2 regions of the Allobosea sp. TBD101 genome follow, and region 2 is predicted to be linked to the other one. Evidence: riboswitches for the same ligand, from Rfam matches in the RefSeq annotation. Region 2 holds a riboswitch; the other holds the start of a gene.
The links. A riboswitch is a leader RNA that binds a small molecule or an ion and turns the genes downstream of it on or off. The one in region 2 is predicted to bind glycine.
Positions count from the first base shown of each region.

Region 1: linked by a shared signal. The riboswitch ahead of AC6RIC_RS04000 (D-amino acid dehydrogenase) and the one ahead of gcvT (glycine cleavage system aminomethyltransferase GcvT) in region 2 are both predicted to bind glycine.

Region 1 covers NZ_CM187543.1:836,599-839,807, forward strand. The annotation lists gene AC6RIC_RS03995 (bifunctional acetate--CoA ligase family protein/GNAT family N-acetyltransferase) at 1-628, shown strand, start outside; gene AC6RIC_RS04000 (D-amino acid dehydrogenase) at 692-1,951, opposite strand; glycine riboswitch at 2,086-2,182, opposite strand; gene AC6RIC_RS04005 (alpha/beta hydrolase family protein) at 2,305-3,209, opposite strand, start outside.
Region 2 covers NZ_CM187543.1:4,229,025-4,232,233, forward strand. The annotation lists gene gcvH (glycine cleavage system protein GcvH) at 5-379, opposite strand; gene gcvT (glycine cleavage system aminomethyltransferase GcvT) at 415-1,569, opposite strand; glycine riboswitch at 1,732-1,822, opposite strand; gene AC6RIC_RS20660 (hypothetical protein) at 1,899-2,498, opposite strand; gene AC6RIC_RS20665 (invasion associated locus B family protein) at 2,495-3,013, opposite strand.

The DNA.
Region 1 (3,209 bases), 2.1 Mb from region 2:
CGTCACGGTCGATGCGCGCGTCGTGCTGGAACCGGACCCGGCACGGCGGCGCCGGCCGGCGATCCGGCCCTATCCCGGCAGCTGGAGCTCGCAGCTCGTGCTCGGTGAGCGGCGCTTCTTCATCCGCCCGATGAAGCCGGAGGATGAGCTGCTGATCGGCGCGATGCTGGCCCGGGTCACGGCGGAAGACCTGCGCTTGCGCTTCTTCGCGCCGCTGAAATCGTTCAGCCACGCCTTTCTCGCTCGCCTGACCCAGCTCGACTATGCGCGGGAGATGGCCTTCATCGCCATCGAGGAGGGCAGCGGGGACGCGGCGGGCGCCGTTCGCCTGCATGCCGATCCCGGCCATGTCGAGGCCGAATATGCGATCCTGCTGCGCTCCGACCTGAAAGGCATCGGGCTTGGCCGTGCGCTCATGGAGCTGATCATCGACTGGGCCAAGGCCGAGGAGCTGCAGCGCGTCCATAGCCAGGTCCTGGCCGAGAACGGGCCGATGCTCGCGCTCTGCCGCGATCTCGGCTTCGAGATCACGCTCGATCCCGACGATGTTTCCGTCAAGCGCGTCGCGCTCGACTTGAGCGCGACTGGCAGCAAACGGCCCGCAAAGCGCCGGCCGCGGCGCGGATAGCGTGACGACCTTTGCGATGCGGGCCAGCCGGAATGCCGGCCGGCCCGCGCCGGTAGCCCGTTTCTATGACAGGCTGTTGGGACGCTGCGTGACCAGCGCGCCGACGGCGTCGGCGGTGGCCGCCGACAAGGTCCAGCCGAGATGGCCGTGGCCGGTGTTGTAGAACACCCGCGGATTTCGGCCGTGCATGACGCGTGGAACCATATCCGGCATCATCGGCCTCAAGCCGGCCCAGGGGATGACCTGGCGCGTGCTCATCTTCGGGAAATGCTGGCGACACCAGGCGATCAAGGGTTCGACGCGCGCGGCCCGGATATCCTTGTTGTAGCCGTTGAACTCCGCCGTTCCGGCGACGCGGAAGCGCGACGCTCCCAGGCGGCTGGTGACGATCTTGGCCTGATCGTCGAGCAGGCTCGTCCAGGGAGCGGCGTCCTGGTCGGCCTTTTCCGGCAGTTCCACCGTGATGGAATAGCCCTTCACCGGATAGACGTTCATCCGATCGCCGGCCTTCGCGGCGAGCTGGCGCGAGCCGACACCGCCGCAGATCACGATCGAATCGAAGGTCGCGACCTGCGCCTCCCGCGCGCGCGGTTCCGCTGCGGACAGGCTGAAGCCGATCTCGACCGAGCGCGTCCCGGGCGTGATCGAGAGGACATCGACGCCGAACCGCATCTCGGCGCCCAGCCGCTCGCAGGCACGCGACAGGCCGGCCGTGAATTTGTGGATGTCGCCGGTGAAGTCCGAAGGGGTATAGAACCCGCCATGGAAGTCGCCATGCAGGGCGGGCTCGATCGACCGGATTTCCTGCGGAGTCACCGCCTTCCGCTCCAGCCCGGCCTTGGCCAGGAGCGAGGTCACCCGCGCGGCGGCCTCGAAATCCTTCCTGCCGCGATAGACGTGCAGGATTCCGCGCTCCTCGCAGTCGAAGTCGATGCCTTCCGCCGCCGCGATCGTTCGCAGGTGGTGCCGTGCCTCCATCGCCAGGCGGGCGGTCGTGATGGTGTTTTCCTCGTAGCGCGGGATGGCGGCAACGAATTCGGCCATCCAGGAGAGCTTGTGCCATCCCGGCCGCGGGCTGACGAGCAGCGGCGCGCCCGGCGTGAACATCCATTTGATGCCCTTCAGCATCGTCGCCCAGCTGTTCCAGACCTCGGCATTCGAGGCGGAGAGCTGGCCGCCATTGGCGAAGGAGGTCTCCATCGCGGCATAGGGATGCCGCTCGAACACGGTGACATGGCAGCCGCGTTTGAGAAGGTTGTAGGCGGTGGTGATGCCGGTGATCCCGGCGCCGATCACGGCGATGTTGAGGTTTTCTATCGACAAGAAGGCGCTCCTTCCGCAGTCCCTGCGGAGATGGCGCCCCCTCTGTCATTGGCCTGAGAGCTTCGCCGGCGCTCATCATCGAGCGGCAGACTTACACCGTCGGCGGGAGCGACTGCTCCGCTTTTCAGAGTTTCAATTCGGGTGCGGTTCTTTTGCCTGAGAGTTTCCGGGGCGGTTGCTCCGTCGGCGCCTTCTCGGATGACCCGAGACGATCTCTCCCGCGAATTCCTATGGTCGTCACACGGTGCTGGGTTCGTCAGCTTCAGGAGCGTGTCCTTCCTGACGCCGGCCGTTCCCTGGTTCTCCTCGATCGGGTCGGAAGGCCGGGCAGGGCCGGCCTCCGCACTTCAGCATCAAGGCTTCGCGCCCGCTCCCGCAATCCGATCGAGGAACCGATCGGCATGAGGTTGCCAGAACGCGCGGCCTTCCGCCGTCGGGAACAATCTGTGCCCGTCTTCGCCGAAGGAGTCCAGAAGGTGATATTCCGCATCCCCGCCGGCCGAGCGATAGGCCTGCGCCATGCGGGCGGTCAGGACGCTGTCGAAGAAGCGATCGTTGCGGGTATAGATCCACAAGGTCGGGATATTCGACGAGCGGCCGAAGGTCGCTGCGGCATCGACCAGGCTGTCCGGCGAACAATTCTGATTCGGCTTGCCGCCGGCATAGCCGCCGCGGCCGCCGGCGAAATTAATGATCGCCCGCACGCCGGCCGGAGCCCGGCTCGCCGCGGCCAGCGAACCCCAGCCGCCGGCCGACTGGCCGACCAGCAAGATGTCGTTTGACTGGACCGTATCGAGGGTCGCGAAATAGCGGGCGACGTTCTGGATGTCGTCCGCGGTCGCCAGCCCGCCGCCGACGTAATCGGGCTTGCTGCAGGGGCCATAGGCCTCGACCCAGACGCCGCCGCGCGCACCGTAGCCACGGCGCAGCGGCAGCACGACCATGTAGCCGCGGGACAGCAGCCAGTCCGTGCCTGCCCGGTATTCGGGAGGTGCCATCGTCTTGCGCGCGGCGGCGTTTGCTGGCGAACCGTGGCTGACGACCGCGAGCGGGAAGGGGCCGGGACCGGGCGGAACGAAGACGCGGGCCGGCAGCAGGATGTCGATGCCTTCGGCGTCCTTGCCCACGGGGACGAACCAGGCCTGCTCACCGGAACGCTCGGTGTCGGTGGAGAGACGCCCCGGCCGCGGGTATTCGACAGCCTCCCAGGGATTGGTGGGCGCTGCCTGCGCCGATGGAGCCAGGCCCAGCGCCAGCA
Region 2 (3,209 bases):
CTCGTCAGAGCGACTTCACGTAGTCCTGGTACTCAGCCTCGTTCATCAGGGCGTCGAGCTCGCCGGCGTCCTTGATCTTGATCTTCAGGAACCAGCCCTTGCCGGCCGGATCCTCGTTGACGGTGCCGGGCGCCGCTTCGAGCTCGCCATTGACCGCGACGACCTCGCCGGAAACCGGGGCGTAGACCTCCGACGCGGCCTTGACGCTCTCGACCACGGCGGCTTCGCCGCCCTTGGTCAGCGCCTTGCCGACGGTCGGCAGCTCGACGAAGACGACGTCGCCAAGCTGCGACTGGGCGTAGTCGGAGATGCCGACGGTGCCGACGTCACCCTCGATGCGGATATATTCGTGGTCCTTGCTGTAACGGGTCTCGGCCATGGTTTCCTCCTGGCGTCAGTTGTCTGGAAAAGGGTTCAGCGCTTGTAGCCGTTCGGCACGAAGGGCATCGTCGCCACGACGGCCGGCAGCGGCTTGCCGCGCACGATGAGATTGAGCTGCGTGCCCGGCGCGGAATGGGCCTTGGCGACGTAGCCCATGGCGCAGGGGCCATTGAGCGTCGGGCCGAAGCCGCCGGAGGTCACGACGCCGATCACCTCGCCCTCGGGCGTCGCGATCTCGGTGCCCTCGCGGGCCGGAGCGCGGCCTTCCGGCTTGAGGCCGACGCGGATGCGCGAGACGCCTTCCGCCAGCTCGCGCTGAACGCGCGCGGCGCCGGGGAAACCACCCTCCTCGCGGCGGCGCTTCTGGATCGACCAGTTGAGCGCAGCCTCGATCGGCGAGGTCGTGGTGTCGATGTCATGGCCATAGAGGCACAGGCCCGCTTCGAGGCGCAGCGAATCGCGGGCGCCGAGGCCGATCGGCTTGACGTTGCCGTCGAGCAGCAGCGTGTCCCAGATCTCGCCGATCCTGTCGGCGGCAGCCGAGATCTCGTAGCCATCCTCGCCGGTATAGCCGGAGCGGCTGACATTGGCCTTGATGCCGGCGACCTTCATGGTGCGCGAGGTCATGAAGCCCATCTCGGCGGCTTCAGGCGCGATCGCGGCAAGTGCGGCCGCCGCGCCCGGTCCCTGCAGCGCGATCAGGCCGCGATGCTCGGCCTTGACCAGCTTCACATTGGCCGGCAGGCGTGCCTCGATATGGGCGTAGTCGGCATCCTTGCAGGCGGCGTTGACGACGACATAGAGCGCACCGTCCTCATCGGGATCGATCGAGCGCGTCACCATCAGGTCGTCGAGGATACCGCCCTCCTCGTTGAGGAGCTGCGAATAGCGCTGCTTGCCGGGGGCGAGGTTGACGATATCGGCGGGGATCAGCGCTTCCAACGCCCTGGCCGTGGTCTCGTGATCGGGGCCGATCAGGAAGCACTGGCCCATATGCGAGACGTCGAAGAGCCCGGCCTTCTCGCGCGTCCAGTTATGCTCGGTCAGGATGCCCATCGGATACTGCACCGGCATGTCGTAGCCGGCGAAGGGCACCATGCGGGCGCCCAGCGCAACATGGCGCGCGTGCAGCGGGGTCTTCAGCGGCGCGCTCGCGCCAGCGGTATCGGTATTGGCCTCGGCAGCCATGGCATGCCCCTCCCAGAGTCAAGCGCAAGCCCCGGACGATAGTGTCCGGAACGCGCCCCCTCTGTCTCGGCACCTGAGAGATTTCCCCACCCGACCCAAAGGATCGGACAAGTTACACCCGTCGGTGGGCGGGCATCGCTGCCCGCCGCTTTCCAGAGCGCCAAATCCCCAGCGGCCCTTTTGCCTGAGCGTTTCCGGGGCGGTTGCGCCTTCGGCGCCGGGCTCGAAGCCCGGTCTCTCCCGCGGGGATATGCGGCTTGGGCACAGATACAAGACGCGCCGACTGAGTCAATCGGCGCGCCGTCGTCTTTCACGGCAAAGCAGTTTTGTCAGCGACGCCGGCGCGCCGGCGCGGCAGGCCCGCCGCCGCCCAGGCCGACGAAGATCTCGATGTCGCCCTTGCCGGCCGGCACCATGATGCCTTCCTCGACATGGGTGAAATCGGCGCCGCTCTGGCCGGAGGGAATCGTAGCACCGACGCGCGCGCTGCGCTTGCCGATGGTGCTGGCCCCGCGCATCACCGTGGTCGTCAGCGTCCCGCCATAGCTGCCGGGACTGCCGGCCGGGCCGAGCAGCACCCTGCCCTCGACGCCGACCTTGAGGCGGAAGGTGCCGTTGCCGGTCGGCGTGCACTGGCGCGCGACGTTGGTGATCGAGACCTGGTAGCGCAGACCGCTCGAATCCTGCCCGGATTGGGCACGGATCGCAGCGCCGCCATCGGAGATGATGACGTCAGGGCAGATCAGAGGATCCTCCTCGCTGTCCTTCGGCAGCTGATCCGCCGGCGGAGGCGTCGTGGACTGGAACATGAAGACGTTGAGCGCAGTGTTGCCCGCGGACGAGGACGAGCCCGATCCGCAGCCGGCAAGGCCAAGGCACAACAGCGGCAAAGCGAGCCAGCGTCCCTGACGAAGAGTTTGATCGATCACGGCAGCGCCTCCACGCCCGGGCCGAAGCCATTGAGGGAGACGGGCACGCCCACCCCCTCTTCCGGCGTCTGGAATACGATGAAAGTCGCGCTTTTGCCGCCCTTGAGCTGGCCGAGCAGGGCGTCGTCCATGACGACCTCCGCCACGCAACCGGTGGTCAGGCAGCGCACGAAGCCGGCGCGGCCGATATCCTTGTCGTCGATCTTGAGCCCGAGGCCGGAGGGCAACAGCACGCCGAGCGGGGCGACGACGCGCAGGAGCCGGCTCTTCTGGTCCGCCGTCTTCAGCACGATGACGAGGAGCGTCAGATTGGGACGATCCTCGGCCGCGACGTTCTGGACGAGCGCGCATTGTTCCGCCTTTGCGCCCGGCGGCACCTCGCAACGCATCTGCCAGTCGCCATGTGTGGAGCGCACCGCGCCCTGCGCGAAAGCGGAGCCGGCGGCGAGGCTCGTCCCCATGAGCGCCAGCGCCAGGGCGCCGAGCGCTCCGATGATCCTCATCATCCCTGCCATCCCTTCCAAACCGGACTTGAAGCCGCAGCAGAAGCGCAGAATTCAGGCAAAACGCCGACCGCGCCAGAGAATCCCGCCGCCTCTCAACATAAAACGCGTTGGGACCATGCAGGGTGGGTCCTGTCAAGGCGGCATGGCGGCTCGGCGCGCGCGTCAAGGCCTCGCGTGATTATGCCGCACGGTCATTGGGGGCAGT